4 regions of the Brachybacterium avium genome follow, and region 1 is predicted to be linked to each of the others. Evidence: riboswitches for the same ligand, from Rfam matches in the RefSeq annotation. Region 1 holds a riboswitch; each other region holds the start of a gene.
What was found. A riboswitch is a leader RNA that binds a small molecule or an ion and turns the genes downstream of it on or off. The one in region 1 is predicted to bind thiamine pyrophosphate.
Positions count from the first base shown of each region.

Region 2: another riboswitch for thiamine pyrophosphate. It lies ahead of CFK39_RS13845 (ECF transporter S component); the one in region 1 lies ahead of CFK39_RS04040 (ECF transporter S component).
Region 3: another riboswitch for thiamine pyrophosphate. It lies ahead of CFK39_RS09070 (3-oxoacyl-ACP reductase); the one in region 1 lies ahead of CFK39_RS04040 (ECF transporter S component).
Region 4: another riboswitch for thiamine pyrophosphate. It lies ahead of CFK39_RS06140 (bifunctional hydroxymethylpyrimidine kinase/phosphomethylpyrimidine kinase); the one in region 1 lies ahead of CFK39_RS04040 (ECF transporter S component).

Region 1 is NZ_CP022316.1:884,444-892,223, reverse strand. Features, by position in the region: gene purQ (phosphoribosylformylglycinamidine synthase subunit PurQ) at 1-561, opposite strand, end outside; gene purS (phosphoribosylformylglycinamidine synthase subunit PurS) at 561-833, opposite strand; gene CFK39_RS04050 (MBL fold metallo-hydrolase) at 1,121-1,846, shown strand; gene CFK39_RS04045 (protein-L-isoaspartate O-methyltransferase family protein) at 1,896-2,498, shown strand; TPP riboswitch at 2,567-2,675, shown strand; gene CFK39_RS04040 (ECF transporter S component) at 2,714-3,418, shown strand; gene CFK39_RS04035 (ATP-binding cassette domain-containing protein) at 3,408-5,843, shown strand; gene CFK39_RS04030 (phosphoribosylaminoimidazolesuccinocarboxamide synthase) at 5,919-6,833, opposite strand; gene purD (phosphoribosylamine--glycine ligase) at 6,830-7,780, opposite strand, start outside.
Region 2 is NZ_CP022316.1:3,091,182-3,098,961, forward strand. Features, by position in the region: gene CFK39_RS13820 (alpha/beta fold hydrolase) at 1-711, shown strand, start outside; gene CFK39_RS13825 (nucleoside deaminase) at 740-1,225, opposite strand; gene CFK39_RS13830 (GNAT family N-acetyltransferase) at 1,299-1,853, shown strand; gene CFK39_RS13835 (ankyrin repeat domain-containing protein) at 1,860-2,300, opposite strand; gene CFK39_RS13840 (ATP-binding cassette domain-containing protein) at 2,321-4,291, opposite strand; gene CFK39_RS13845 (ECF transporter S component) at 4,428-5,009, opposite strand; TPP riboswitch at 5,053-5,158, opposite strand; gene CFK39_RS13850 (hypothetical protein) at 5,150-5,746, opposite strand; gene CFK39_RS13855 (M13 family metallopeptidase) at 5,743-7,773, opposite strand.
Region 3 is NZ_CP022316.1:2,003,414-2,011,193, forward strand. Features, by position in the region: partial or broken gene xylB (xylulokinase) at 1-104, shown strand, start outside; gene CFK39_RS09050 (ThiF family adenylyltransferase) at 178-1,383, opposite strand; partial or broken gene CFK39_RS09055 (thiazole synthase) at 1,381-2,154, opposite strand; gene thiS (sulfur carrier protein ThiS) at 2,158-2,400, opposite strand; gene thiO (glycine oxidase ThiO) at 2,397-3,560, opposite strand; TPP riboswitch at 3,553-3,656, opposite strand; TPP riboswitch at 3,847-3,938, shown strand; gene CFK39_RS09070 (3-oxoacyl-ACP reductase) at 4,214-5,017, shown strand; partial or broken gene CFK39_RS09075 (LLM class flavin-dependent oxidoreductase) at 5,017-6,326, shown strand; gene CFK39_RS09080 (Gfo/Idh/MocA family protein) at 6,384-7,412, opposite strand.
Region 4 is NZ_CP022316.1:1,340,931-1,348,710, reverse strand. Features, by position in the region: gene CFK39_RS06155 (thiamine phosphate synthase) at 48-758, opposite strand; gene thiM (hydroxyethylthiazole kinase) at 755-1,552, opposite strand; gene CFK39_RS06145 (MFS transporter) at 1,549-2,463, opposite strand; gene CFK39_RS16740 (MFS transporter) at 2,463-2,927, opposite strand; gene CFK39_RS06140 (bifunctional hydroxymethylpyrimidine kinase/phosphomethylpyrimidine kinase) at 2,924-4,606, opposite strand; TPP riboswitch at 4,597-4,689, opposite strand; gene CFK39_RS06135 (exonuclease SbcCD subunit D) at 4,779-5,942, shown strand; gene CFK39_RS06130 (AAA family ATPase) at 5,939-7,780, shown strand, end outside.

The sequences.
Region 1 (7,780 bases):
GTCGTGGCGTGACCCGTTGGGGTTGGCCTCGAAACCGGCGGGGCCGTGGGTGGCGCCGGCGGCGTAGCGGAACACCACTCGGCCCTCGTCCTCGAGCTGGGTGAGGGTGCGCTCATCGGCGACGTACTGGCCGTCCTGGTTCTTCAGCGGGATGCGGATCACCTGGCCCGCCTCGTACCCGCTGGTCCAGGCGGTGCGGGTGTTCTCCACCGTGAGCGGCTGGTCGCGGCAGAGGAACGCACGATGGGCGTTCTTGATCATCGCGCCGGGCAGCAGGTGCGTCTCGCACAGGATCTGGAAGCCGTTGCAGATGCCGAGCACCGGCATCCCACCCGTCGCGGCGTCGACCACTTTCTCCATCACCGGGGCGAATCCGCTGATGGCGCCGGCGCGCAGGTAGTCGCCGTAGGAGAAGCCGCCGGGCAGCACGATCGCGTCGACGTCCTTGAGGTCGCCCTCTCCGTGCCAGAGCGCGACGGGTTCGGCGCCGGCGAGCCGCACGGCGCGCAGCGCGTCCCGGTCATCGAGCGTGCCCGGGAAGGTCACCACACCGATGCGCATCAGGCCTGCGCCTTCCCGTCGGCGGCGTCCTCGACGTCGATCGAGACGACGTCCTCGATGACGGGGTTGGACAGCAGGGTCTCCGCGGCCTCGCGCAGGGAGGCGAGCACCTGCTCGGTGACCTCGCCCTCGACCTCGAGCTCGAACCGCTTGCCCTGACGGACCGAGGCGATGCCCTCGAAGCCCAGGCGGGGGAGCGCGGCGGCGACGGCCTTGCCCTGCGGGTCGAGGATCTCCGGCTTGGGCATGACGTGGACCACGACACGTGGCATGGGTGCTCTCCTGGGGGACGACGGCCGCGGGATGCGGTCCTGGCGGGTGAGGGCTGCGGGGCGGGCACGGTCGGCGCACGGGGCGGCCGACGGGACGAGCCCGACCCCTGACATGGTACCGAGCCGGAGCGTCCCGGCGGCGGGCTGCCCACCATGGGGTCCGCGTCTCGCCCGGGGCGCGGTCGCGCAGTGTGGGCGTTGTGGACTCAGCGCGGTCCGGCCCTGGGCAGGAGCCGTCCGCGACGATATGTTCGAGGCACACCTGACCTCGCCCCCGGGAGGACCCGATGAAGATCCACCACCTCGTCCATTCCTGCCTGCTCGTGGAGATCGCCGGGCGGCGCCTGCTCGTGGACCCCGGCGGCTTCAGCACGGAGGCCGTGCGCGGCCTGGACGCCGAGCTGCTGTCCGGACTGGACGCCGTGCTGATCACGCACCAGCATCCCGACCACCTCGACCGGGCACTGCTCCAGGAGGTGCTGGACCGGGCCGGCGGCGCCGAGGTGATCGCCGAGCCGGAGACGGCCGCGCTCCTCGCCGAACCCGCGGGCGATGCCGCCGCGATCCCGGCGCAGCGCCTGCTGGCCCTCGCCGCCGGGGACACGCATGAACTGCCTGCGGTCCCGGGCGAGCAGGCGGTGCGCCTCGAGGCCGTCGGCGGCCAGCACGCGGTCATCCACCCGGACATCCCCCGGGTGGGGAACTCGGGCCTGGTGCTCTCCGCCGGGGACGGTCCCCGCCTCGGCATCACCGGCGACTCGCTCGAACCGGTCCCGCAGTTCCGGGGCATCGACGTGCTCGCCTTCGCGGTGGTCGCTCCCTGGTCGAAGATCGGCGAGACCATCGACTTCCTGCGCGCTGTCGGCCCGGTGCTCGCGCTGCCGGTGCACGACGCGATCGCGAGCGACGCGGGCCGTCCGATCTTCCTGCGCCAGTCCACGAATCTCGCTCCCGAGGGCACCGAGGTGCGCGATTGGCCGGCAGACGGGGTCATCGAGGTCGGCGCGGACTGAGCACGCCCGGCCGAGCGCGCCGGGCCGAGGAGGTCGGGAAGTGAGCAAGATGCAGGAGCTGCTCGGCAGGGAGGTCCCTGCCGACCGGATCGCCCAGGCGATGCGGGCGGTGCCGCGGGCCCGTTTCCTCCCCGCCGCGCTCCGTCACCGGGCGGGCGAGGACGCCCCGCTGCCGATCGGTGAGGGGCAGACCAACTCGCAGCCCACCACCGTCGAGAACATGCTCCGCCTGCTCGAGGTGCGAGAGGGGCACCGGGTGCTCGACCTCGGAGCCGGCTCCGGATGGACCACCGCCCTGCTCGCCCATCTCGTCGGCCCCACCGGGGAGGTGCTGGGCCTCGAGCGCCAGCAGCGGCTGCTGAGCCCGGCGCGCACCGCGCTCGCCGAGACCGTGCCCGAGGGCCGGGCGAGGATCCGCGCCGCCCGGCCCGGCGTGCTCGGCGCCCCCGAGGACGCGCCCTTCGACCGGATCCTCGTCTCCGCCGGAGCCGGCCGCCTGCCGCCGGCGCTGCCCGCACAGCTGGGCGAGGGCGGGATCCTGGTCATCCCCGTCGGCCAGCAGATGCGACGGATCGCCCGCCGCGGCGACGCGCTGGAGGAGACCGTCCACGGGGCCTACCTCTTCGTGCCCCTCATCGAGGACCCGCCATGAGCCGAACCGGCCACGGAAGGGTCCGCCGGCTGGACACCGTGCACGGGAGGGACCGCTGCAGTTAGGGTGGCCCCGTGCACGGGAGTCCGGTAGGCCGGGCTGAGAGGGAGTTCTCGAACTCCGACCGTAGAACCTGATCCGGATCATGCCGGCGCAGGGAGCTCCGCCGAGCGAATGTCGCCGCGCGCCCGTGCCCGTCTGGAAAGGCACGGACCGTGATCCCCGCTTCTGACGACGCCTCCGCACCCACCACCGCTCCCGCCGCTGCCCCCGGCGGCCCGCCGCCCCCTGCGAGCCCGGACCCCGATCCCACACCCGCCCGCTCCCGACTCGGTCTGCGCGAGATCGTGCTGGTCGTCGTGCTCGGCGTGCTGTTCGGATTCCTGTACTGGGTGTTCGTCCAGGCCTGGAGCTGGCTGGCGATCGCGATGGGCCCCGCCGGTGATGTCGCCCAGCACGTGATCTTCGGCTCCTGGCTGTTGGTGGCCCCGATCGCGATCGCGATCATCCGCCGCCCCGGCGTGGGGATCCTCGCCGAGATGCTCGCCGGGACCATCGAAGTGGTGTTCCTGGGCAGCCCCGTCGGCCCGCTGCTGGTGCTCTCGGCCGCGCTGCAGGGCCTCGGCAGCGAGCTGCCCTTCGCCCTGACCCGCTACCGCCGCTTCGGCTGGGGCGTGTTCGCCGCCTCCGGTGCGCTCGGCGCGGGCCTGGTGTTCTTCTGGTCCGCGTACCGGATGGGCTGGTACGGCCAGGACCTGCTCACGCTGCGCCTGGGCATGCAGGTGCTCTCTGGGCTCGTCCTCGGCGGGCTGCTGGCCCGCGTGATCGTCCGCGCGCTGGAGCGCACCGGAGTGCTGACGAACTTCGCCATCGGTGCGTCGGCGCAGGCCGACGAGATCCCGCAGCGCCGTGTCCGCTGAGGCGGGAACGGTCCGGGACGACACATCGCGCCCGGTCGGGGCCGCCGCGTCCACCGAGCCCACAGCGCCTGCCGAGCTCGTCGTCGAGGCGAGGGACCTCGAGGTGGTGCTGCCCTCGGGCGCCGGTGTCGGCCCCTGGACCGGGACCCTGCGCGCGGGGGAGCAGGTGCTGCTGCTGGGACCCAGCGGCTGCGGCAAGTCCACGCTGCTGCGGGCGCTCGCCGGCGCGATCCCCGCCCATCAGCGGGGCCGGGTCACCGGGACGCTGCGGGTGGGGGAGATCGATCCGATCGCCGGCGGCGTCCTCGCCGCGTCCGCGGCCGTCGGATTCCTCGGGCAGGACCCGGCCGACGGGGTCTGCCTGCCGCAGGTGGCCGACGACGTCGCGCTCCCGCTGGAGAGCCGTTGCGTCCCGCCCGCGCAGATCGGCCAGCGCGTGCACCGCGCGCTGGCCGAGGCCGGGATCGATGACCTGAGCGAGCGCGCCGCCGCGACGCTGTCCGGCGGGCAGCTGCAGCGGGCAGGGCTCGCCGCGGCCGTGGTGGGCCGGCCCCGCCTGCTGCTGCTGGATGAACCGACCGCGATGCTCGACGCCGACGGGGTGCAGGCGGTGCGTGAGGCCGTCACGGCAGCCGCCGCCGGCGGCGAGGTCGCGGTGCTGCTGGTCGAGCACCGGCTCGACGACTGGGCGGGAGAGCGTGGGGTGGCGGGGCTGCCGCCGCGCACCATCGCCCTGGACGCCTCCGGTCGGGTGCTCGCCGACGGACCCACCGGGGAGGTCTTCGCCCGTCACGGCGCCACGCTGCGGGAGGCCGGGTGCTGGCTGCCGCGCGAGCTCGAGCAGCAGCTGGAGGGCGCGGCGGAGCTGAGTCCGGAGCGCTGTGCGGGCCCTGTCCGGGACCTCGCCCCGGACTCACCGGCGAATGCTGCGGCGGATCCCGCGAGGGAGCCGCTGCTGACCGTGCGGGGCGCCGAACTCGGCCATCAGGGTCGTCCGGTCCTCTCCGGGGTCGACCTCACCGTGCGTTCCGGGCAGTTGCTCGCCGTCGTCGGCCGCAACGGTGCCGGCAAATCCACCCTGCTGGGGGCGCTGTCCCGGCTGGATCCGCCGCTTCGCGGTGAGGTCGAGGGCGCTGCGGCGGGCCTGGTGTTCCAGCGGCCCGAGGCCCAGTTCGTGGCCGACACCGTGACCGGTGAGCTCGCGGCGTCCGGGGTGGATCCCGCCCAGGTCACGGCGATGCTCACCCGGCTCGGGCTCGAGGAGCAGCGGGAGGCGAGCCCCTTCGCGCTCTCCGGCGGTCAGCAGCGTCGCCTCTCCCTCGGCGCGATGCTGCTGACCGAGCGGCCGGTGCTGCTGGCGGACGAGCCCGGCTACGGCCTGGACCGAGCCGCCGCACACACCGTCCTCAACCAGCTGCGGGAGGCGGCTGATGCCGGGCAGGGGGTGGTCATCGCCACCCATGACCTGCGCACGGTGGAAGCGGCCGATGCGGTGGCCGTGATCGATGACGGCCGACTGAACGGGCCGATGCCGCCAGCAGACCTGCTGCAGGACACGGCGCTGCTGCAGCGCGCCGGGCTCGTCGCAGGAGAGCCGGTCGCGGACGCGTGCCCGCTGGCCGGGGCAGAGCCCCAGCCGGCCGCGGAGAAGCCTCCGTCGGCCGTGGAGCCCGACCCGAGGGCGGGCCCCCGGGGCCGGCTCGCCCGGCGCAACCCCACCGTGCTGCTGGCCCTGCTGACCGGCCTGAGCATCGTGTGCATCGCGCTCACCGACCCGGTGCCGCTGCTGGTGCTGTACGCGCTGCTCGGCGCCGGCGTGATGATCGGCTGCCGCCGCGGACCGCTGGCCCTGCTGCGCGGCCAGTTGCCGTTCGTGGTGTTCGCCAGCGGGATCTTTCTGGTCAATGTGGTCAGCCGCCCCGGGCACGAACCCTGGCCCGAGCTGCCGATCCGGATCACCGAGGAGGGGATCGTGCTGGGCGCGGCGCTGGCGCTGCGGGCGCTGGTGATCGGGCTCGGTGCCCTCACCGTCATGTGGGCGACCGAGCCGCGGAACACGATGGTGAGCCTGCAGCAGCATGCCCGCCTGCCCGCCCGGTTCACCTACGCGCTGCTGGCCGGACGCCGGCTGCTGGATGATCTGCCGCACCGGTGGGAGACGCTCACCCGCGCCCACCGGGTGCGGCTGCCGCTGACCGCCGCGGGTGCCGTGGCCCGGCTGCGGCCCCGTCACCTGCTGCGCTGCGCCTTCGGACTGCTGGTCGATGCGGTGCGCAGCGCCGAACGGATCGCCTTCGCCCTCGAATCACGGGGTCTCGGGGAGGGGGAGCGGACCCTCTGGCGGCCGGTCCCGCTGGGTCGCGGTGATGCGCTGCTGGCCTGCGGGATCGCGGCGGTGGTCATCGCCGTGCTGGTCCTGGTGTGAGGGGGCCGCCGGGTGAGGCGGCCCTGTCGCCCGCCCGGCGGTGCTGTCGCCCGCCTGGCGGTGGTCCGGCCCGGCTCAGAATTCCTGGCCGGTGAGGCGCTCGTACGCCTGGACGTACCGCTGCCGGGTCTGGGCGACCACCTCGGCCGGCAGTGCCGGTGGTGCGTCGGTGGAGCCCTTGGACCAGCCGGAGGCCGGGGAGGTCAGCCAGTCCCGCACGAACTGCTTGTCCAGGCTGGGCGGGGTGCGGCCCGGGGTGAAGGTGTCCGCGGACCAGAACCGGCTGGAATCCGGGGTGAGCACCTCGTCGCCGAGCATCAGGGTGCCGTCGATCCGGGAGCGGCCGAACTCGAGCTTGGTGTCTGCGAGGATGATGCCCCGCTCGTCGGCGATCCGCCGGGCCCGCTCGAACACCGCCAGGGTGAGGGACTCCAGCTGCTCGGTGAGATCCTCGCCCAGCAGCTCCCGGGCCTGGGCGACGGTGATGTTCTCGTCGTGCTCCCCGGGTGCGGCCTTCGTCGAGGGGGTGAAGATCGCGGGCTCCAGGCGGGAGGCCTCGGCCAGCCCGCTGGGCAGCACGTGACCGCCCACCGAGCCGCCGGCACGGTAGTCGGCCAGGCCCGAGCCGGTCAGGTGGCCGCGGGCGATGCACTCCAGCTCCACCATGTCCAGGCCGCGGCAGCGCACCGCGCGACCGGCCACGGCGGCGGGGACGTCGGTCCCGGAGAGCACATGATGGGGGACGATCTCCGCCAGCTGCTCGAACCAGAACAGGCTGATCCCGGTGAGCAGGCGGCCCTTGTCGGGGATGCCGGGCTGGAGGGAGTGGTCATAGGCGCTGATCCGGTCGGTGGCGACCATCAGCACCTCCTCGGCGGCCGAGGGCTCCACCCCGGCGGGGACGTACAGCTCGCGGACCTTGCCGGAGACGATGTGGTCCCAGCCCTCCAGCTGCGGGGCCTCGATCAGGGGTGCGGTGCTGGTGCTCATGCGGTCTCCTCCGACGCCCCGGGGGCGGTGTGCGCAGCGGCTGCGGCGCGGCGGGCGATATCGGTGCGGTGGTGGCTGCCCTCGAGGACGATCTCCTCGGTCGCCGCGAGCGCCCGGGAGCGGGCCTGCTCGAGGTCGGCGCCGGTGGCGACCACCGACAGCACCCGGCCGCCGGCGCTCACCAGGGCGCCGTCCGCGGCGGCGGTGCCGGCGTGGATGACGTGCGCGCCGCGAGCCTCGCAGGCCTCGAGCCCGGTGATCGGGTCGCCGGTGCGCACGGCGGCGGGATATCCGGCGCAGGCGAGCACCACGGTCACCGCGGCATCATCGCTCCAGGTCAGCTCGGCTTCCTCGATGAGCTCGCCGCGGGCGGCGGCCAGCAGCAACGGGGCCAAGGGGGAGGTGAGCCGCTCCAGGACCACCTGCGTCTCGGGGTCGCCGAAGCGGGCGTTGAACTCCACCACTCGCATCCCCCGCGAGGTCAGCGCCAGCCCGCAGTACAGGACCCCCACGAAGGGGATGCCGCGGGCGGCGAGCTCCGCGATCGTCGGGCGGGCGACCTTCTCCAGCACCTCGTCGGTCAGGCCCGGCGGCGCCCAGGGGAGGGGGGAGTAGGCGCCCATCCCGCCGGTGTTGGGGCCCTCGTCCTCGTCCAGCGCGCGCTTGAAGTCCTGCGCGGGGGCCAGCGGGACCACGCGGGTGCCGTCGCTGATACAGAACAGGGAGACCTCGGGGCCGTCCAGGTACTCCTCGAGCACCACCTGGCCGCCAGCGGTCAGCACCGCCTCGGCATGGATGATCGCGGCCGCGCGGTCCTCGGTGACCACCACGCCCTTGCCGGCGGCGAGCCCGTCGGCCTTGACCACGAAGGGCACATCGCCCAGGGGGTTGACCCGGTCCAGTCCGGCCTCGAGCTGCGCGAGCGCGGTGACGGTGACGGAGGCGGC
Region 2 (7,780 bases), 1.3 Mb from region 1:
GGGATCGAGTCCTGGGTCGTCCAGGGCGTCTCCTGGGGAAGCACCCTCGCCCTCGCCTACGCCCAGGCCCATCCGGAGCGGGTACTGGGCGTGGTGCTGTTCGCCGTCACCTCCACCTCCCGTCGCGAGGTCGACTGGATCACCGAGGGCGTCGGCGCGCTCTACCCCGAGGCGTGGGACGAGTTCGCCTCCGTCGCCGAGGCCCACGCCGGCTTCGACCGTCATGACCACTCCCCGCAGCGGCTGCGCCTGGTCGAGGCCTATCGGCGGATGCTCACCGGGCCGGCCGGCGCCCTGGTCGACCACGCCGCCCGGGCCTGGATGACCTGGGAGGACGCGCACATCGGGATCGGCGGGGGAGGGCCCGCACAGTCGCACGCCGCGCACGAGGATCAGCCGGTGTCCGAGTACGAGCGCGGCTTCGCCCGGCTGGTCAGCCACTACTGGGCCCACGACGGCTTCGTCGCCGACTGGGCGCGGGACTGGGGTGCGGCGCCCGGCGCGGGACTGCTCGGCGGGATGCCCCGGCTCGACGGGATCCCCGGCGTGCTGATCCATGGCCGCCGCGACGTCTCCGGTCCGGCCCTGACCGCATGGGAGCTGCATCGCGCCTGGCCGGGCAGCGAGCTGGTGCTCGTCGAGGAGGAGGGCCACGGCGGACCGCGCATGGTCGACGCCTGGCGAGACGCCGTCGACCGCCTCCTCGGATGACGGCACTCCGGCCTCGCCTGCCCGTTCCTCAGCGATCGAGCTCCGAGCTCTCCACCCCGATGTCCTCGCTCCAGATCTCCGGACGCTCCACGATCATCCGCTCCATCAGGGCCCGGCAGCGCGCATCATCCAGGACGTCGACGGTGACCCCGCGCTCGCGCAGCAGCGCCTCGGACATCTCGAAGCTGCGGTTCTCGCCGACGACGATGCGGGGGATCCCGTACAGCAGCGCGGTGCCGGCGCACATCAGGCACGGCGACAGGGTCGTGTACAGGACGCTCTCGCGATAGACGCCGGCAGTGAGCCGACCGGCACGCTCGATGGTGTCGGTCTCGGCGTGCAGGATCGCGGACTGCTTCTGCACCCGCTGGTTGTGCCCGGCCGCGAGGACTCTGCCCTCGTGGACCAGGACGGCACCGATCGGCACCCCGCCCTGGTGCCAGCTCGTGCGTGCCTGCTCGATCGCGAGGTCGAGGAAGCGCTGATCCTGCTCGGCGGTGGGGGTCGGGGCCATGATGATCCTCTCGATGGGGGAACGGCGCCCCTGCAGGATACGACCGGGACCGGCAGTGCCGTACCGTGACCGCATGAACGACACGGCCTCCGCCACTGCCCCGGCCCCCGCTCCCGAGCACGGCCACGACGGGGTGCTCCGCCGGGCGGTCCTCGCCGAGATCGACCCGCGCACCCTGTACCTGCTGGCGATGCTGCGACAGGACGTCTTCACGATGGAGCAGGGAGCCACCGATGCGGACCTCGACGGCCGCGAGCTCGAGCCCACGACCACCCTGGCCTGGATCGAGCTGCCGGGATCCGCGGCGGCGGCCTGCGGGCTCGAGCGCGAACCGGTCGCGCACCTGCGGATGCTGTTCGAGGCCGACGGCACCGGCGCGGCGGCCGTGGTGCGGATCGGCCGGGTCGCCGTGCGCGCCGATCACCGCCGCGGCGGTGTCGGACGCCGCCTGATGATCGCTGCGCTCGAGCACATCGAGCAGACCGCGCCCGGGGCGGAGGTGCGCATCGATGCCCAGGCCTATCTCGAGCAGTGGTACGCCTCGATGGGCTTCGAGACCGTCAGCGAGATGTTCATGGAGGCAGGGATCGAGCACGTCGCGATGGTGCGGAGGCCCTCACGGGCCTGAACCCGCCTACGCCCGACGGGCCTCGATGAGCGCGACCATCTCCGCACGCTCGAAGTAGACCGCGGTATCCAGCGCACTGGGGGTGCCCAGAGCAGGATCGGCCCCGGCCTCCAGGAGCACCTCCGCGACATCGGTGAAGCCTTTGAACGCGACGCCCGCCAGCGGGGACTGACCGCGGTCGTTGACGAGGTCGACGTCGGCGCCGCGGGCGGCGAGTTCGCGCACCAGCTCGGCGTGGCCGTGATAGGCGGCGAGCATCAGCGGGGAATTCCCGGCCCCGTCGCGCAGGTCCACAGGGGCGCCCTGGTCGACCAGCGACAGGAGGGCGGCGGCGTCACCGGTGCGGGCGGCGTCGAGCAGCGAGTGGGCCAGGGCGATCACGGCCTCGTCCTCGGTGCTGACGGGGTCCTCGGGGCTGGTGGGCTGGGTGCGGGTGTCCTCGTTCACCGCTCCAGGGTACGACGCGCTCACCCCACCAGCATCCCCGCGATCAGCGGCCAGACCAGGAACCCGCCGGCGATCACGGCGCCGAGCAGGTCCGCCCGGCCCAGCGGGCTGGGTGCGGCCCAGGTGCGGTGGTCCGCCCCGGCGAATCCGCGCGCATCCATCGCCAGGGCCTGCTGCTCCGCCCCGCGCAGCGTGTCCACCAGCAGGGCGAGCGTGGCCCCGGCGAGCAGTCGCGGAGAGCGGGCGCTGCCCAGGCCCCGACGGATCCGCGTGCGGAGGATGACCTCCCACTGCCGGCCCAGATGACCGACCCGCACCAGCGCCGTCACCGAGGCGACGACCGGCCGGGCGGGCAGGCGCAGGCGCTGACCCAGCGCATCGCCGAGCGCCGTGGCCTCCACGCTGCCCAGCGCCAGCACCCCGGGGGCGACGAAGGCGGTGATCCGGGCGGCCTCCTTGAGTCCCAGCAGCCATGCCTCGCGCGACAGGGGCGGTGCGTCGCCGAGCAGGGCCGTGGTCCAGGCCAGCCCCGCTGCCGAGAGCAGGATCGGGGCTAGGCGCAGGGCGCCGCCGCGCAGCGTCCGCACCGCCAGCGGTGCCAGCAGCACCGTAGGGAGCAGGGCCAGCAGCCCGCCCTGCCAGGTCTGCACGGCGAAGGAGCCGGCCGCGGCGAGGATCCCGATGAGGCACAGGGTGAGCGGATTCAGCGCATCGGCGGGAAGCCGACGCCGCGGCGCGGGCGGTGGCCCGGCCGGATCCGGGGCCGGCAGCTCGAACCGGTCGGCGGCGGCCGCGATCAGCTCCGGGTCGTGGGTGGCGACCAGCACGGCGCAGCCGCGGGACGCGGCGTCCGCGAGCAGAGACTGCACGTCCCGGCGCCGACGGGCGTCCAGGCCGACAGTGGGCTCATCCAGCACCAGCAGGTCCGGGGCCTGGGCGAGGGCCGCTGCGGTCGCCAGGCGGCGCTGCTCCCCGCCGGAGAGACGATGGGGATGGGCGCCGGCGAGGTGCGCGAGCCCGGCGCGCTCCAGCAGCTCCTCGGCGAGGACGGGATCGGTGGCCCAGGGGGAGGCGCTCAGCTCGGCCCGCACGGTGGTCGCGACGAAGGAGTGCTCGGGGTTCTGGGGGACCGCCGCGATCCGTGCGGGCTCCGGCCGCTGCACCTCGCCGGTCGCCGGTGCGGCCGCATCGAGCAGGGTGCGCAGCATGGTGGTCTTCCCTGCTCCGGAGGGGCCGGTGAGCACGCTGAGGCGACCGGCGCGCACCTCGAGGTCCAGGGGCGAGGTCAGCCCGCGGGAGGGGACGGTGACGCCGCGCAGCGAGGCGACGATCGGCCCCGCCCCGACTGATCGCGTCGCGGCCGGTCGCGCCGCGCTCTTCTCCTCGGGGACCAGCACCCCGATCTCCTGCAGCAGCGCCCGCTGCTCGCGCAGCACCTCGCCCGGTGCCCCGTCGGCGAGGATCTGCGCCTGCTCGCCGAGCACCACCAACCGGTCCACGTGAGCCAGCCAGGGCCCCAGCCGGTGCTCGGCGATGACCAGACCGGCACCGTCGGCGGCCACGAGGATCGCCTCGCGGACACGGTCCGCGGTGTCGGGGTCGAGCATGCTGGTGGGCTCGTCCAGCAGCAGCAGCTCGGGGTCGAGGGCGAGGCCGCCGGCCAGTGCGATGCGCTGCTGCTGCCCGCCGGAGACCTCGAGCGGACCCCGCTGGGGATCCAGCCCCACCTGTGCGGCCGCGAGGGCTGCGGCGACGCGCTCACGGATCTCCGTGCGGTCCAGGGCGGCGTTCTCGGGCCCGAAGGCGATGTCGCGGAAGGCCGTCGCCGCGACCACGGCATGCGCGGGATTCTGCAGCAGCAGCCCGGCCTCCCCGGGCCGGGTCGGTGGAGGCAGCAGGCCGGTGCCCTCGCCGGATTCCTCGTCGAGGAGCCCGGCGAGGGCCCGCAGCACGGTCGACTTCCCGCTGCCGCTGGCACCCGCCAGCAGCACCCGCTGCCCGGCCGGGATCGTGAGGTCCAGCGAGGCGATCGTGGGCCGGGAGCGGGTCAGCGGTCGCCAGGTCAGACCGGTCAGCTGTCGACCGGTCGTGGCAGGGGCGCGGGGAGGGGTGATCGGGGCCGCCTGCTCAGGCCTCGGCGACCCGGGCGTGCTCCCGGCCGGCGGCGAGGGAGTCCACCGCGCCGGTGGAGACCAGCGCCCGTGCGGCCGCCCAGCCGAGCACGCCGCACAGCAGCACCCCGGAGACCAGGAAGCAGGCGAGCATCGCGCCGGAGAAGGCCCAGCTCATCTCCTGGTAGTACGCGACCTTCTCCCATCCCCACTCCAGCAGCGCGGCGAGGACGCCGCCCAGCACGGCGACCGGCAGGCCGAAGCGCCGGTAGCGGGTCAGCAGGAACGCGAGTTCGACGCCGCCGCCCTGCATCAGGCCGGAGATCGCGGTGCCCCAGCCCCACTGGCTGCCCAGCAGCATCGACAGCACGGCGGCGAGCAGCCCGGCCAGCAGGGCGGCACCGGGCTTGCGCACGATGAGCCCCGCGAGCATCGCCGGCAGGAACCAGATCCCGGCCAGCAGTCCCTCGGCGGGCTTGAACGTCGCGGTCAGCGGTCCGATCAGCGTGTACAGCTGGCCGTAGCCCAGGTACGCGACGCCGAAGGCGGCGCCGATCAGAACGGTGACCAGCAGGTCCACGGTACGGAAACGAGTCATCACTTCTCCTTCCCTCTGGAAGGGGCGCGGGCGCCGGCGGCGCTCCACGGATATCCCGACTCCCTACGCCGGTGTGAGCCGGATCAGGTTCGAGGGTCTGCGCGGGCTGCGCACTCTCAGCACCTCGCGGTGCTCCCCTGTCAGTGGATGACGAGGGGGAAGTCTACCCGTTCAGCGCCGGGAACGGATCGCCTGGTCGACCGCGGTGGCCGTGGCGTGCGGGTCCTCGGGGAGAGGATGTAGTGGGTGGAGCCGCGGCCGATGATCTCGACCATCGTCCCCGGCCGGGTGACCAGCATCCGGTAGGGCTGTTGGATCTGGTCGAGGGTGAAGATCTTCCGCGACCCGACAGGGGTGAGCTCCGCGGGCTGCGGAGTCGATGCGCGGCTGCGACGCCATCCGTAGCCGCCGAGGGCCACGCCCACCTGCGAGCGCGGCAGCTCGCGCAGCTGCACGGTGCGGAAATCCTCCAGCGGCCAGGGCTTGCGAGGCAGGAACCCTCCCAAGCTGACCGTCAGCCCGTGCCCGTCCACGATGAAGCGGGTCCGCTGCCCCATCCACGTCCACACCGCCAGGCCCAGGAACAGCACTGCCACCAGCAGCATGCCCAGCGATGTGGAGCGCTGCGCCATGAGCAGCGCGAGCACGGCGCCGGCCACCAGAGTGATCGCGATGCGGGTCCAGCCGATGGACGAGGGCCGCGTGCGACCCACGTAGAACGGCGCCTCCGGCCTCACCAGATGCTCACCCGCTCCTCGGGTGCGCGGTACATCGCATCACCCTCATGGACTTCGAAGGCGGTGTGGAACTCCTCCAGGTGGCTCGCGACCGTGTTGCAGCGGAACTCCATCGGGGCGTGGGGGTCCACGGCCAGGCGGCGGATCGCCTCCTGGGTGCGGTGGCGGCCGCGCCACACCGTCGCCCACGACCAGAACACCCGCTGCAGGCCGGTGAAGCCGTCGATCTCGGCCTCGACCTCGGCGGCGTCGTGGCTGGCCAGGTAGGCCTTCACCCCGATGGACAGTCCGCCCAGGTCGCCGATGTTCTCGCCGATGGTCAGGGCGCCGTTGACGCGATGGGAGTCGTCGAGGTCCCGGGGTGAGAGGGCCGAGTACTGGGTGATGAGCTGCGCGGCGCGGGTGTCGAAGGCCTCGCGGTCCTCGGGTGTCCACCAGGAGACCAGGTTGCCCTCGCCGTCGTACTTCGAGCCCTGATCGTCGAAGCCGTGGCCCACCTCGTGGCCGATGACCGCACCGATCCCGCCGAAGTTCACGGCGTCCTCGGCTTCGGCATCGAAAAACGGGGGCTGCAGGATCGCGGCGGGGAAGACGATCTCGTTCGCGCCCGGGTTGTAGTAGGCGTTGACCGTCTGCGGGGTCATGTGCCACTCGGTCTCGTCGATCGGCCCTCCCACTTTGGAGAACTCGAACGCGGCCTCGAAGCAGCGGGAGGCCCGGGCGCTGGCGACCAGGTCACCGGGCACGAGCTCGAGGCCGTCGTACTCGCGCCACTGCTCGGGGTAACCGATCTTCGGGGTGAACCGCTCGAGCTTGGCGAGGGCCTTCTGCCGGGTGGCCGGGGTCATCCACGGCAGGCTCCGGATGGAGTCGCGGTAGGCGTCCATCAGCGCGTCGACCAGCTCGGTCATGCGCTCCTTGTGCGCGGCCGGGAAGTGGCGGGCGACATATTCACGGCCCACCGCGAAGCCGACGACACCCTCGACGAAGGCGACACCGCGCTTCCACCGCTCCCGCAGCTCCTCGGCTCCCGAGAGGATCTTCCCGGAGAAGGCGAAGTCCTCCTCGACCAGGACGGCGGGACCGTACGGCGCGTAGGCGGACACGGCATGCACGGCCAGCCAGCTGCGCAGCACCTCGAGGTCCTCCCCGGCCAGCAGCCGGGCGGCGGCGGCGACGAAGTCGGGCTGACCGATCGAGACCACCTCGAAGGCCGTGGCCGGGGCACCGGTGCCCTCGACGTAGGCATCCCAGGGGAAGCTCGGCGCCAGCTCCCGGCGCTGGGCGGAGCCCATCGGGTTGTAGGACTTCTCCCGGTCGCGCAGGCGCACCACGTCCAGGTGGCAGGCGGCCAGACGGGTCTCGAAGTCCATCACGGCGGCGGCGAGGTCCTCGGCGCTCCCGGGGACCAGACCCTCGCGACCGGCGAGCCCCGTGACGCGGGCGAGGTTCGCCAGGTGCTGGACGTAGGCGGTGCGGATCTCGGCGTAGTCCTCCTCGCGGTAGTAGGACTCGTCCGGCAGGCCCAGCCCGCCCTGGTGGATCTTGACCTGGTAGTTCGTCGAGTCCATGTCGTCGGTCCAGACGTACGCCAGCAGCGCGGAGGTGCCGGAGTCCGGGGCCGCCATGGTTCGTACGATGCCCTCGAGATCCGGGGTGGAGGTGACCTCGGCCAGCAGACCCTCGAACACGCCGAGGCCGGCCTGCTCGATCGCCTCGGTATCCATGAACATCCGGTACAGCGCGCCCACCCGGTGGTGATCCGTGGCAGGGACCTGCTCGCCGCGCGGGTCGCGGGACTCCGCGTCGGCCGCGGCCTCCTCGATGATCTCGCGCACCCGCTCCTCGGAGAGGTCCCGCAGGGCGTGGAAGGCGCCGTCGCTGGAGCGGTCCGCGGGCATCACATGCTCGCGCAGCCACCGGCCGTTGACATGGCCGAAGAGGTCGTCCTGGATGCGGACGGACTCGTCGACCTGATCGAGCCAGAGGCCGGAGGGGCGAGTGGAGGGGGTGGGGGCAGTGGTCATCATCGGC
Region 3 (7,780 bases), 1.1 Mb from region 1:
CGGCCTGGAGCATCAGCGGCTCCCGCACCGTCGACGCTGAGCCGACGCCCGAGGTCCTGGGGGCCTACCGCGCGCTGAGGGACCGCACCGCGGACTGGAGCTGAGCCCGGACGCCTGCCCGGACATCGCGGCGGCCCGGCTCCGGACCAGGCACCGCCGGCGTCACCGAGTGATCCACTACGGCGTCGGCGCCGTCCAGGCCGCGTAGCCGCCGCCGAGGTGCCGCACCCGGCCCTCGCGCCCCGCCCATGCTGGTCGCAGGCGTTCCAGTGCGGTCGCGGAGCGTGAGCCGGCCTGGCAGTACAGCACGATCTCGCCGCCGCCTCGTCCCGTGGGAAGTGCGTGCTCGCCGTGCTCGAGGAGCTGAGTCAGCGGGAGGTGGATCGCGCCCTCGATCGCCCCGGCGGCATGCTCCCAGTCCTCGCGCACATCGATGAGCGTGACGTCGGCCCCCGAATCGAGCAGCGACCGCAGGGCGGGCACGTCGAGCGTCTCGCTCGGCTCGGGCGCACCGAGCCGGCATGAGGGGTCGGCGGCGGCCGGCACCTCCACCCGGGTGGCCCTCGTGCGGTGCGGGTCCGGGACGAGCCGCAGCGTTCGGGAGGTGCTGGTGGCCTCGTCCCACAGCAGCAGCCGGCCGACCAGCGGCTCACCAGTGCCGGTGACCAGCTGGATCACCTGCGTCCCCATGATCATCCCGAGCAGGCCCGGCAGTGTGCCGAGTACGCCGCCTTCCGCGCAGGAGGGCACCTCGCCCGGGGCCGGGGGCTCGGGGAAGACGTCGCGGTAGTGTGCGCCGCGCCCCGGCCAGAACACGCTGACCTGCCCTTGTCCTCGCAGCACGGCAGCCCAGACCACCGGCACCCCGGTGATCTCGCTGGCGTCGGCGACGGCATAGCGGGTGGCGAAGTTGTCGCTGCCGTCGAGCACCAGGTCATAGTCCTCGACGAGGCCGGTGACCGATTCGGGGGTGAGCCTCTCGGGATGTGTGCGCACCTGGACCTCGGGATTGAGGGCGCGGACGGCTGCGGCCGCGGACATTGTCTTGGGCGTACCGATGGCCGGCGTGGTGTGGATGACCTGGCGGTGCAGGTTGGAGGTGTCGACGAGGTCGTCGTCGACGATCCCGAGAGTACCGATACCGGCCCCGGCGAGGTACTGCAGCGCGGGGGAGCCGAGCCCTCCCGCGCCGACCACCAGGACCGAGGCCGCGCGCAGGCGTCGCTGCCCGAGGGTGCCGATCTGCGGCAGCGTGATCTGGCGCCGGTAGCGGTCGAGCTGCTCCGGCGTCAGCTCCGGGCCCGGGGGACCAGCGGCGGCAGGGACTGCGGGGCGGGGGAGGTCTCGCTCATGCGAAGTCCCCGCGGGGTGAGCGGTCGTGATGCGACCGTCGTGGCTCGAGGAGGCCAGCGCCAGGCTCCGGCGCGGGATCCGGCCGGCACCCGCCGCGAGATGGCCCGCCCGGACGGCGTGGGCCATCGCGCGGGCCATGGCCTCGGGGTCGCGTGCGCGGGTGATGGCGCTCGCGGCCAGCACCGCGTCGCAGCCGAGCTCCATCGCCAGCGCGGCATCGGAGGCGGTGCCGATCCCGGCATCGAGCACGACCGGCACCGTGGCGCGGGAGGTGATCATCTCGATGTTGTGGGGATTCAGCACGCCGAGGCCGGTGCCGATCGGAGCTCCCAGCGGCATCACCGCGGCCGCGCCGACGTCCTGGAGGCGCTGCGCGAGGACCGGATCGTCCGTGGTGTACGGAAGCACGGTGAATCCGCGCTCGACGAGCATGGCGGTGGCCTCGACGAGCTCGACGCCATCGGGGAGCAGGGTGTCCTCATCGGCGATGACTTCGAGCTTCACCCAGTCCGTCTCGAGGGCCTGACGGCCCAGCTCCGCCGTCAGCACGGCGTCGCGGGCGCTGAAGCAGCCGGCGGTGTTGGGCAGGGCACGGATCCCCAGGCGGCGGATCATCGTGAACACGGAGTCCCGCGTCGTCGGGGAGAAGCGGCGCAGGGCGACCGTGGTCATCGCGGTGCCGGAGGCGAGCAGGGCTCGTTCCAGGGCCGCCAGGTCCGTGATGCCTCCGGTGCCCATGATCAGGCGGGAGCTCAGGGTCTCTCCGGCGATGACGAGTTCTGTCTCGGGGGTATCGGTCATGATTCATCCTCCTTGGACGGCGGTGACGAGCTCGTACCGGGCATCGGAGGTCAGCGGGGTGTGGGCCCAGCTGCTGCGCGGCAGGACCGCATCGTCGACCGCGATGGCCACGCCGAGCGGGGTGCCGTCGCACGCGCGCCCGTCGTCGCCGACCTCGCGGCCGAGGCGGTCGGCCACCAGGTCGCGGACCGTGACGGCGTCGGACAGGTCAAGATCCTCGCCGTTGACGTGGACGACGATGCTCATGAGACCTCCTGGAGGTGGGATGTGGTGGTGAAACGGGCGGGATCGACGGCGGCGAGCTCCTCGGCCATGTCCCCGGGCGGCGGTGCCCCGGGATCGGCCTCGAGCAGATCGGCGGTGCGCGCCGCGGCCCAGGCGGAGAGCAGGATCCCGTGGCGGTGGTAACCGGTGGACACGATCACTCGCGGGTCTGTCGGCACCGGTCCCAGCAGCGGGAGGTCATCCGGGGTGCCGGGGCGGGCGCGAGCGATCACTTCACGCAGTTCGGTGTCGCGGACGGAGGGGAGGACCTCGGCCGCGTCCTGCAGCAGGGTCAGCACCGCGCCGGCCGACGCGCCGACCATGTCGTCCTCCCGGCTGGTGGCCCCGAGCACGAGGCCGCCGCCGCGCGGCACCAGGTAGAGGGGACGCCCGCGGACCAGGGCTCGGACCGTGTGGTCCAGCAGGTTGTCCTCCTCGGGCAGCAGGGCGGAGGCGGGGACGTGCAGGCGCAGGATGTCACCGTGGACCGGGCGCAGCGACAGGTCGAGCACCCGGTGCGGTCCGTCGATCTCGGTGGTGCCGAGGCCGGCCGCGAGAATGATCCGGTCGGCGTCGATCTCCTCGGTGGAGGCGACGCGGCTGCCGATGGTGAGGGAGACGGGCGGCCCGTCGCCGGGACGCCCCGGGCCGGCCAATGCGTCGACGACGGCGGCGACCAGGGTGCGGGGGTCCACCTGGTGGTCGCGGGCGACGAGCATCGCCCCGGCCACGTGCCGGGCCAGCGTCGGAGCGCGACCGCGCAGCTGCGCGGACGTGAGCTCCTCGACCTCGGCACCCTCCGCGCACTGCTCCTGTGCGAGAAGACGCAGGGCCTCGAGGTCGGACCGGTCGCGGCCGACGACGAGGGTGGGGGTGTCGCGGTAGCCCAGCGGCTCCTCGGTGCGCAGGGCGAGCTCGGCGGCCAGCGCGCGGTGGTGGCTCGCGGCCTTCCTCATCAAGGGCCTCAGCGAGTGCTGGCCGAACTGGACCTCACTGGTGGGAGCCAGCATCCCGGCCGCTGCGTGGGTGGCCTGTTCGGCCACGCCGGTGGAACGGATCTCGACCCGGTGACCGCGGCGTCTCAGCTCCAAGGCGGTGAGCAGTCCGATGATCCCGGCGCCGACGACGGCGACGTGCTGCATGAGCGGTCCTCCTGACGGCGGCATTATCCGCATCCAGTGCTGGTGGTCGGCACGAGGCCCTCTCAGCCCGACGAACGGGCTCCCACGGAACCAGGCCACCCTACCCGCAGCGGCGGGCGGGCGGCGGCGAGGGTCCATCCCGGCGGATCGGCCGACGGTCTTCCGTCCCGGGTCGGCCCGGCCCAGCAGCGCACCGTCCACTGGGACGGGTGCCCTCCTTCCGCACGGTCGCCGCAGCTCCCGCACGGGACGAACCGCCGCACGGGCGGGGCCATGGGTATAGTCGACGACCGACACGGGGTGCCCGACAGGGCTGAGAACACACCCGGTGAACCTGATCGAGTTCGTACTCGCGGAGGAATGTCGTCGATGAGCTGCTGTGCACTGGTCTCACCTGCAGTGGCGCCGTATGCGGCGCCGGCTGCCGTGACACCCCGGCCAGCAGCGCACGATGTACGGGCATCGCAGGCAGTGATGACACCGTCCGGCCCGGGCCTGAAGGGCCTGCGCCTGCCGTCCGCGAGAACGGGATCAGAGCCGACCCCCGTCGTCCCGCTCCTCCACCTGTGGAGCGTTCTCCCGCCCCTGCCCGGATGCCGGTCCTTCCGCCATCCCGGGGGCTCGCATCCCGTCTTCGAAAGGACGAACCACTCATGACCTCCTCTTCCGCTGCGCCCGCGCAGTCCCGGAGCATCCCCGCCCTCGCCGACCAGGTGGTCCTGGTCACCGGAGGCGCCCGCGGCCTCGGCCGCGCGATCACCGAAGCCCTGCTGAGTGAGGGGGCCCGCGTCGTCATCAACCACCTCACCAGCGGCGACGCCGCACGGGAGCTCGCGGCCCGCCATCCCGGCCGAGCGGTCGCGGTGCGCGCCGACGTCAGGGACCGCGGCGAGGTGGAGGCACTGTTCGAGGCGGCGCAGGCCGAGTTCGGCGCGCCCGTCAGCACCGTTGTGAACAATGCGCTCAGCGGCTTCTCGTTCAACGGGGACGCGAGGGCGAAGGCGGACGCGATCGACTACGACGCCTTCTCGGCCCAGTTCGCAAGCGCCGTGCAGGGGGCGCTGAACACGATCCAGGCAGCGCTGCCGGGCTTCGACCGGGCGGGTTCGGGCCGCGTCATCAACGTCGGGACCAACCTCTTCCAGCATCCGGTGGTGCCCTACCACGACTACACCGCGGCCAAGGCGGCGCTGCTGTCGCTGACCCGCACCTTCTCCGCCGATCTCGGCCCGCGCGGCATCACGGTGAACATGGTCAGCGGCGGCCTGCTGCGCACCACCGACGCGAGCTCCGCGACGCCCGAGGCCGTCTTCGACGCGATCGCCGAGAGCACCCCGCTGCAGTCGGTGACCACACCCGCCGAGTTCGCCGATGCCGTGCTGTTCTTCGCCTCGCCGTGGTCGCGGGCGATCACCGGCCAGAACCTGGTCGTCGACGGCGGGCTGGTGAAGGACTGATGGCCGCGACTGCTACCCGCCACGTGCGGCTGAACCTGTTCGCGCACGCGGTCGGCCACCACGGCGCCGCCTGGCGCGCGCCCGGCTCCGCAGTGTCCCGCCTGGGCGACATCACCTACTGGGAAGAGCTCGCCCAGATCGCCGAGCGCGGCCGGCTCGACGCGATCTTCCTCGCAGACGGCCAGTCGATCGCGCCCACCGGCGCCGAGCGCGGGCCCAGCTGGTTCCTGGAACCGATCACGGTGCTCACGGCGATGGCCCGCGCCACCGAACGGATCGGCCTGGTCACCACGGTCTCAAGCACCTTCTGGGATCCGTTCCATGCGGCTCGGCTGCTCGCGAGCCTGGATCACATCTCCCACGGCCGGGCCGGGATCAACGTGGTCACCTCGATGACCGATGCGGAGGCCCGCAACCACAGCATGGCCGCGCTGCCCGCCCACGAGGAGCGGTACGGCACGGCGGAGGAGTTCATCCAGGTCCTCCATGGCCTGTGGGACTCGTGGCCGCGCGAGAGCATCCTTGCCGACCCGAGGGTGTGTACGCCGACTCCTCCCTGCTCCGTCCGCTGGATCACCTTGGTGACTCCTTCGCAGTCGACGGCCCGCTGAATGTGCCGACGCCGCCGCAGGGACGCCCGGTGCTGTTCCAGGCCGGAGCCTCGGAGCCGGGACGCGACCTCGCCGCCCGCTGGGCCGAGGGGATCTACGCGGTGGCCTGGGACCGCGAATCCGCGCACGCCTACCGCACGGACCTCCGTGCCCGCGCCACGGCGCTGGGCCGTGATCCGGACCTGCTCGCGGTGGTGCCGGGACTGGTCACCTACGTCGGCTCGACCGAGGAGGAGGTCCGGCGCATGCAGGCGGACCTCCACTCCCGCCTCCCCGTCGAGGACTCCCTGCGCCAGCTCGCCTTCTTCGTCGGCCAGGACACCTCGGGCTGGGAGCTGGACGCTCCCGTCCCGCCGCTGCCACCGCTGGAGGAGTTCACCGGCCCGAAGGGGCGCTACGCGACGGTGCTGCGGATCATCCGCACCACACGCCCGACGGTGCGTGAGCTGCTGGGCTTCCTCGCCGCCGGCGGTGGCCATGCCACGTTCATCGGCACTCCGGAGTCGGTGGCCGACGAGATCGAGCGCTGGGTCGATGCGGGTGCGGCCGACGGCTTCAACCTCATGCCGCCCACCCTCCCGGGAGGGATCGAGGACTTCGTCGACCAGGTCGTGCCCGTGCTGCAGGAGCGCGGCAGGTTCCGGCGCGAGTACTCCGGGTCCACCCTGCGCGAGCACCTGGGCCTGCCGCAGCCGTAGGCGGGGGCCCGCCGGGGTCGTGAGGTGGTGCGGCTGCGGGAGGGGTGCCCGGCCGGCTCACGCCCCCGGCCCCACCCCGCTGAGCCGGTACGCCTCCTTCAGGATCTCCAGCGAGGCCATCGCCTCGCCGGGCCCGATCCAGAAGGGCTCCGGCTCGTCCAGGCGCTCATAGAAGTCGCGGATCAGCAGCTCGTGGGAGACGCCCCAGTAGGAGCGGCCCCCGGAGGTCACCGAGCGTTCGGCGAGGGTCTCCACCCGGCCGTCGGCCCAGCGGCTCGTGAGCCCGCCGTCGGTGCCGCCGCGCAGCGTCAGATAGGCCCTCTCGCAGTCCAGCTCGAGCTCGACCGGGCGGTGCTGCGGGGCGGTGAGGGTGGCATAGAACGAAGTGGTGATGCCGCCGGGATGGTGCAGCAGCAGTTCGGCGGTGTCCTCGACCTCTATGACGTCTCCGTACTTGCGGGTCGCCACGTGCCCATCGGTGCGCTCCACCCCGCCCAGCAGCCACTGCACCAGGTCCAGGGTGTGGATGGCCTGGTTGATCAGCAGCCCGCCGCCGGAGCCGGCCCAGGTGCCGCGCCAGGGCTTGGCGCGGAAGTAGTCGGCGCTGCGGGTCCAGACCACGGAGGCCCAGGCTCCGCGCACCGCGCCGAGTTCGCCCGTGCCCAGCATCTCGGCCAAGTGCCGGCTGGCCAGGTTGTAGCGGTTCTGGAAGCAGATCCCGACCTTCGGGGCGCCGGGCGAGGTGCTCGCGCTCGCCAGGGCGTCGACCAGGCGGCGGCCCTCCTCGAGGGTGTGCGCGAGCGGCTTCTCCTGCAGCACGTGCACCCCCGCCTCGAGGGCTGTCAGCGAGGGACCGATGTGCTGGTCGTGCGGCGTGGTGACGTGCACGGCGTCCGGGCCGAGGGCGTCGATCAGCTCCCGGGTGCCCGCGAAGCCGGGCACCCCGGTCGCCGCGGCGGCGCGGGATCGCGCCTGTGGGTCGGTGTCTGCCACACCGACGAGCTCCAGGCCCTCGATGTCCCGGATCGCCTCGAAGTGGACGACGGAGACATCCCCGCAGCCGATCAGCCCGATCCGCCTGGTCATCCGTGTCCTCCTGGTTCCCGGCCGCTGCGATACGGCTCTCTCGACGAGCGTCACTGTACGTGGGGCGCGAGCGCAGGTGCCATGCGTTGCCACGTGATGCAACGAGATGGCGGGGCGGGGGAGGAGGTCACCCGGGGGTGCGGGCAGTGGCGCGATTGGGCGACGAGAGCGAGCCGGAGGAGCGAGCGAAGAGACCTGGTCGAGCTGCGACACTCGGAGTGGTGCATGTTCATGCAGGTGTGGCGCAGGTCTACTCGGATTAGGTTTGTCTGACAATCGATTTGCGCGCTCTGACCTGCAATGGTTACCGGGGCGTTACCCGATAGGTGGCTATGTGGCGGGCAGTGTGCGAGTATCTATGCGGCTCC
Region 4 (7,780 bases), 460 kb from region 1:
TCCTTGCTCCTCGCCGGACCCGGCGCACCGTCGTGTGCTCCAGGGCCTCAGCCCGCGGCGAGGCCGGCGAGCACCTCGCGCACCGCCGCAGCCGGATCCGCGGCGCCCATGACCGCCCGGACCACCGCCACCCCCGCCACCCCGGTGCACGCGAGCGGAGCGGCATCAGCGGGCGTGACGTCACCGATCGCCACGATCGGCAGCGACGAGGCCGCGACCAGCGGTGCATACCCCTCGACCCCCAGCGGAGGACGGCCGGACTCCTTCGTGGGCGTGCGCCGGAACGGGCCGGCACCCAGGTAGTCGACCTGGTCGCGCACTACCTCGGCCGCGCGGACCAGCTCGAGCGTCCCCGTGGTCAGCCCGATGATCGCCTCCGGCCCCAGCAGCCCTCGCGCATCGGCCACCGGCAGATCGTCCTGACCCAGATGCACGCCGTGCACCGCCGCCCCGCGCTGCCGGGCGACGGCCGCGACGTCGGCCCGGTCATCGACCAGCACCCGCGTCCCCGGATTCGCGGTGTGGACCGCCCCGGCCACGGCGAGGACCAGCTTCAGCAGCTCCGCCGCCGTGGCCTCCTTCGCCCGCACCTGCACCACCCCGGCCCCGGCGGACGCCGCCGCGGCCGCGACCTCGACGGTCCGCCGCCCGGTCCCCGAGGTGACGAGATAGCAGCGCAGATCGAGGCCCGGGAGAGGACCGCCCTGAGTGCCGATGGGCTGCACGGGCTGCGTGATGTGCGTGGGCTGTGTATTCATCGTCCTACCTCATCGAGTGCGTCCAATAGATGCATGCGGAAGCTGCCCGGGCCGGTGGCCCGCTCGGCGGCGAGCTCCCCGGCCAGGTCGAGCCAGACGGTCGCGGCCACCGCGGCCTCGAACGGATCGGGATGCACGGCGGTGCAGGCCGCCGTCAGCGCCCCCAGCAGGCAGCCGGTGCCCGTGACCCGTGTCAGCAGCGCGGTGCCGCGCGCCACCCGCAGGCTGCGCGCGGAATCCAGCACGAGGTCCACCTCCCCGGAGACCGAGACCGCTCCGCCGGTCCGCGCCGCCACCTGCCGGGCGGCGTCCTCGACAGCATCGCCGGCGCGACCGCTCGCGGGGGAAGCGTCCGGGCCACGCCCGCCCCGTCCCACCCCGGTCAGGGCAAGGATCTCGGAGGCGTTGCCGCGCACCACGGCGGGCCGGGAGTCCAGCAGCTGCCGGGCGAGCGGAGTGCGGACGGGGGCGATCCCGATCGCGGTGGGGTCGAGCACCCAGGGGCGTCCCTCCCGCACCGCCACCTCGACCGTGGCCGGGATCCCGTCCATGGCGTCGGTGCTGAGCGTGCCGAGGTTGATCGACAGGGCCTCGGCGAGGGTGGTCACCACCGGGGCCTCGGCTGCGGTCTCGGTCATCATCGGCCGGGCCCCGGCGGCCAGCAGGCCATCGGCGACCAGCGACATCGAGACGGTCGCAGTGAGGCAGTGCACCAGCGGCGCCCGCTCGCGCACCGCGGCCAGGACCGGGGCGACCGGGCCCAGATCCGGGTCGGTGCCGGGCCGGGCGGTCATTGGAGGCTCCCGGTGGCCACGGTGTCGAGGTCCGCGTCCAGCTCACGCGGTCGCAGGCGCGGTCCGCGCGCGGCACCGATCACCAGCAGCAGACCGCCGAGCACGATCAGGGCCAGGACGGTGCCGTGACGGCCCAGCACCGGCTCCAGCGCGGGCACATAGAAGGGGTAGAGCGCCGGCAGCACCAACGACAGGCTGTACCCGGCGCCGTACCCGGTCGAGCGGATCGAGGTGGGGAAGCGCTCGGAGAGATAGGCGGCGATCGGCCCGTAGGCGGCGACGGTGGCGATCTGCAGCAGCGCGGCGCAGGCGGCGGCCATCGCCAGCGTGGGGGAGGTGACCGCGAGCCACCACAGCAGCGGTCCCGTCACCGTCGCGGCCGCTCCCCAGATCATCAGCAGCCGGCGCCGCCCCACCAGGGTGGACAGGTGCCCGGCCAGCGCCATCGCCACCGCCTGCGCCACCGAGGCCAGCCCCATGACGATGGGCACCGCGATCGGCTCCAGCGGAGCATCGGTGGACAGCCGCTCGGTGAGCAGCAGCACGGTGGTGTAGGTCAGCAGCCACAGCCCCGTCATCATCGCGAACACCTGCCAGAACGCGCGCGACCAGGAACCGGTGAGCAGGCTGCGCAGGGTCGGGGCCGGTGCGGGCGCGGGCACGGGCGCAGGCGCGGTGCCCGGGCCGGTCGCGGGAAGTGCCTCCTGCTGCTGCGTGAACAGCGGGGCATCGCTCACCTGCCGGCGGTAGTACAGCAGCATGCCCACGGAGAGCAGAGCCCCGGCCGCGAACAGCACCCGCCACCCCCAGGCCGCGTACTGCTGCGGCCCGAGCAGCGTCAGAAGCATGGCGACGGCGAAGGCCACCGCCGCCTGCGCCCAAGGGGCCATCGACAGGATCAGCCCGCTCATCAGCCCGCGCCGACGCGGCGCCGACCATTCCATCGCCAGCGGGATCGCGGCCGAGTACTCCCGGCCACGAAGATGCCGCCGAGGAAGCGCAGCAGCAGGATCAGCGTCACCGTCCCGATGCCCAGCAGCTGATGGGTGGGGACCAGGGCGATCGCCAGCGCACATGCGGCCGTGCCGCCGATCGCGATCCGCGTGGTGCGGGTGCGGCCGAGGCGGTCCGAGATCCGGCCGAACACGACCCCGCCGACGGGACGGCCCATGAGCATCGCGATGATGATCAGCGCCCCGGTGGAGGCGGTCGCACCGGGCCCTGCGAGCACCAGCATCGCGGGGGCGAGGGCCGTCACGGGCAGGAACACATGGATGTTGTCGATGAAGTTGCCGACCACCCCGGCCCGCAGGGCGGCTCGCCCCGCCGGGGGCAGCTGCTGGGGTTCGGTGAGCGTCGAGGCGGCAGCGGTCATCGGGTCGCCCCGCTGAGAACGGCCTCCGCCTGGGCGGCGTGCGGCTCGAGCCGACGGGCCTGCTCGAAGAACTCCAGCTCGTGGCGGCACGCCAGGAGGAACGCTCGCGTCGCCGCGGCCCGCTGGGCGGGGGTGGCCGCAGCGACCTCCCGCTCGACCTCGCCCAGCGCCCCCTGCACGCCCTCGACGAACCCGGGATCGCGATAGGTCTCCAACCAGGCGGCGTACGGATGGCCCGGCGCGATCTCGGCCAGATCACCGCCCACCTGCGCGTAGAGCCAGAAGCACGGCAGCACCGCGGCGGCCGTCACCGGGGCGGCGGAGCCGAGCGCATGGGCGAGCAGGAAGTCGGTGTACGCGCTGGTCACCGGGCTGATGGCGGTGCCATCCTCGGCCGGTTCCGCGGAGAGCCACGAACGATGCAGCTCCGCCTCGACCGTCAGACAGGTCCGGGGGGACTCCGCCCAGAACGTGCGGCCCGAGGCGGTGGTGGACGCCTCCGCGAGGGCGGCCAGGGCGCGGGAGTAGCGGGCGAGGTAGAGCGCATCCTGGGCGAGATAGAACTCGAAGGCCGGGCCGGTCAGGCTCCCCTCCACCAGCGCCCGGACGAATCCGGAGCCCGCCACCTGCGCAGCCAGGGAGGAGCCGGCGGCCCAGAGCGCGGCGGTCCACGGGCCGGCGGGGGCGACGACCGGGAGCACCGGGGCGGTCCCGGCCTCCGTCCCGGCAGCTCCCGCGCAGGCATCGATCAGGTCCTCGGGCGTCTCGAGCCGGGCGGGGACCTCGCCCACCCGCAGCCAGGGCGCGGCGGAACCGGCCGCTGCCAGCCGTCGGCCCTGGTGGGCGTGGTCAACGGGGCCGTGCCCCGTCCCGACGTGCAGCGCCCCGCCGTGCACGATCGCCTCATGCAGCCACTGGGTCGCCCAGGCCAGGGCCGCGGCGGGGCTGTGACCGGCCCCGAGGCGGGTGGCGAGGGCGGAGGCGAGGGAGCAGCCGGTGCCGTGCGTGCTCGTGGTCTCCACCCGGGCCGAGCTCGCCCGGTGCTGCGCGCCGTCGGCCTCCACCCAGGTGTTGCTCACCTCGCGGTCCTCGAGGTGACCCGTCTTGACGACGACGGCGACCCCGGTCTCCGCCGCCCAGCGGCCGGCCTGCGCGAGCGCCTCCCCTTCGCTCCTCGCGCGCGGCGCACCGGTGAGCACCGCGAGCTCGTCGATGTTGGGGGTGACCACGCTCGCGCGACGGCAGAAGCGGATCATCGCCTGCTCGGCCGCGGGTTCCAGGAGGCGATGCCCGCTGGTGGCGACCATCACCGGGTCCACCACGAGCACCCGCGGTGGGTGCGCGTCGAGCCAGGCCGCGACCGTCTCGATGACCTCGACGGTGCCGAGCATGCCGGTCTTGACGGCCTCGAGGGTGACGTCATCGCTGACCGCGGCCAGTTGGGCGGCGAGGAACTCGGCCGGCGGCACATGGATGTCGCGCACGCCGTGGGTGTTCTGGGCGACCACCGCGGTGACGACGGCCATGCCGAACCCGCCCGCGGCGGTGATCGACTTGAGATCCGCGGCGGTGCCGGCGCCGCCGGTGGGGTCCGTCCCCGCGATCGAGACCACGCGCGGCACCGTCGGCCGGACGGGGAGGAGGGCAGAGGGGGACTGGGTGCAAGGATCCGAACTCATGCGGACATCCCTTCGCTAGTACGAACTAGATCAGGTTCCACGGGTGTCATCTCAGCGCGTCTCACGCACCCCGTGTCCGCCGACCACCCTAGAGCACGAGCTCGCAGCGGGGCCCGCCGTCCACGACGGTGAGACGTCACCGGCTGTCGGCCCCCGCTCGTAGGCTCAGGGCATGAAGATCCTGCACACCTCGGACTGGCACCTGGGCCGCACCCTGCACAAGGTCGACCTGCATGCCCACCAGGCCGCCTTCCTCGACTGGCTGGTCGCGCTGGTCGAGACCGAGCGGGTCGACGTGGTCGTCATCCCCGGCGACGTCTACGACCGCGCCGTGCCCGCCGTGTCCAGCGTGACCCTGCTGGACAGCGCCCTGGCGCGCCTGGCCGACACCGGCGCCACCGTGGTGCTGACCTCCGGGAACCATGACTCCCCGGAGCGGCTCGGCTTCGGCCGTTCCCTGATGCGCGCCGGCATCCACCTGCTCACCGACGTTCCCGGCATCGAACACCCCGTCTCCGTGGCCGATGAGCACGGCGAGGTGCTCTTCTTCGGCCTGCCCTACCTCGAACCCGACCGGGCCCGCACCGAGCTGGTCGCGGAGGGGGAGCCGCCGCTGGCTCGCAGCCACGAGGCCGTCACCCGCGCCGCGCTGGAGCGTGTGCATGAGCGCGCCGCCGCGCATCCGGGAGCGCGCACCGTCGTCCTCGCCCACACCTTCGTCACCGGCGGCGATGCCAGCGACTCCGAGCGGGACCTCTCCGTCGGCGGCGTCGACTCGGTGCCCGCCGGTGTGCTGGGAGGCCTCGACTACCTGGCGCTGGGCCACCTGCACGGCTGCCAGGACCTCACCCGCCTCGTCGGCGCCCCCGCCTGGTACTCCGGCTCGCCGCTGGCCTTCTCCTTCTCCGAGAAGAACCACCGCAAGTCGGTGCTGCTGGTCGAGCTCGGCGCCCCCGGGACCGCGGCAGAGGTCCGACGGATCCACACCCCGGTGCCGCGCCCGCTCACCGAGCTGCGCGGCTCCCTCGAGGAGATCCTCGCCCGCGCCCCCGAGCACGGCGGCGACTGGATCAAGGCCGTCGTCACCGACCCGGCCCGCCCCGCCCACCTGCAGGAACAGCTGCGCGAGGCCTTCCCGCAACTGCTGCTGACCGAATACGCGCCCGAGGGGCGGGAGGCGAGAGCGGGCACCCCGGTGGTGCGGCGGGAGCAGAATCCGTTGGACGTGATGGACGACTTCCTCGCCCACGTCACCGGCGCGGCTCCCACCGCCGCCGAGCACGAGGTCCTGGACCGCGCCTATACCGCGGTGCGCCGCCAGCAGGAGGCCTCGTGAAGCTTCACCACCTGCGCCTGACCGGGATCGGCCCCTTCGCCGGCACCGTGCAGATCGACCTCGCCGCTCTCGGCGCGAGCGGCATGTTCCTGCTCGAGGGCCCCACCGGCTCCGGCAAGTCCACGATCCTCGATGCCATCGTCTACGCCCTGTACGGGCAGGTCGCCGGCAGCGTCAGCAGCGGCGACCGGATCCGTTCGCAGTTCGCGCCGCCCACCGAGGCGAGCGTGGTGGACCTGGTGTTCGAGACCGCCTCCGGCATCTTCCGGGTGCGCCGCCAACCCGAGTTCCACCGCCCCAAACTGCGTGGCACCGGCACCACGAAGGAGCAGGCCAAGGCCGTGCTCTGGCGGATCGGCTCCCCGCAGCTGATCGAGGACGTCATCGCCGACACCGCAGGCGGGGGCAGCGGCGTCGAAGCGATCGCCGCCCGGATCGACGAAGTGGGCCGCGAGATCCAGCGCGCCGTGGGACTGACCCGCGAGCAGTTCACGCAGACCGTCCTGCTGCCGCAGAACGAGTTCGCCCGCTTCCTGCGCGCCGGCACCGGGGAACGCCAGACGGTGCTGCAGCGCGTGTTCGGCACCGAGACCTACGCCGCCGTCGAGAAGCAGCTCGAGGAGATGCGCAAGCAGGCCAGGCGCGAGGTCGACGCCGCCCAGCAGACCCTCGGCACCGCGCTGGCCCGCTTCACCGAAGCCGCCGCTCTGGAGGAGGAACCGGTCGGCGTGCTCGAGGAGCACGCCGCTGCACTGCGCCTGGAGCCGCTGGCCGGGCTCGCCGAGGAGCACCTCGCGGCGGTGACCGCCCGGGCCGACGAGGCCGGTGGCGCGGCGGAGCAGGCCGGGACCGCCGAACAGGCCGCCCGCACCGCGGCCGAGGCCGCGACCACCGCCCGCACGCGCATCGACCGCCGGCGGGAGCTCGACGAGCTCGCCGATCGGCTCGAGAAGGAGAAGACCGCCCTCGAGAGCGCGCAGACCGCCCTGCAGCGCGACGAGACCGCTCGCCCCGTCGTCGAGGTGCTGCGTCGCCGCGACGGCGCCACCACGAAGGCCGCCACCGTGGTCGAGGCCCTCGCACAGCTCGCGAGCACCACCGCGGAGCGGCAGAAGTCGGTGGTGGACCTGCTGGAGGAGGAGGACGCTGCTGCCCAGCTGGCCGCAACGGCCGACGAGGCCACGACCGCCGCCGGCACGCTGAAGGACCTCGTCGAGCTCGAGGCCGGGCTGCCCGCGCGGGAGCAGCAGCTCGCCGGGCGACGCGAGCAGCTCACCGCGTCGACGACCGCCCTCGCCGCGCTCACCGAGCAGCTCGAGGCACGGCCGACCCGACGCACCGAGCAGGTCACCGCCCGGGATGCCGCGCGCAAGGATGCCGCCGCTCTCGGTGACGCCCGGCTCGCGCTGCGCACCGCCGAGGAGCGCCAACAGGCCACCACCGCTGCCGCGGCCCAGCAGAAACAGGTCGAGACCGCCCGCGAACAGGCCGCAGCCAGCCTGCGCACCGCGCAGGAACGGGCGGCGACGGAGAACCAGCTGCGCCGCCGCCGCTTCGCCGGGATCGCCGCCGAGCTCGCCGTCGACCTCGAGGCCGGGGACGCCTGCCCCGTCTGCGGCGCGCTCGAGCATCCGCACCCGGCGAGCACCGCCGAGGACGCCGTCGGCCCCGAGCAGGTCGAGGCCGCGGAGGAGGAGCGCCGGGCCGCCGAGGCCGCGCACTCCCGCGCTGAGCAGCAGCACGCCCTGGCGGGCCAGGAGCTCGCCCGGCTCCACGAGGCCGCCGGAGACCTCACCCCCGAGACCGCGACGACCGCCGTCGAGGCGGTGAAGACGCAG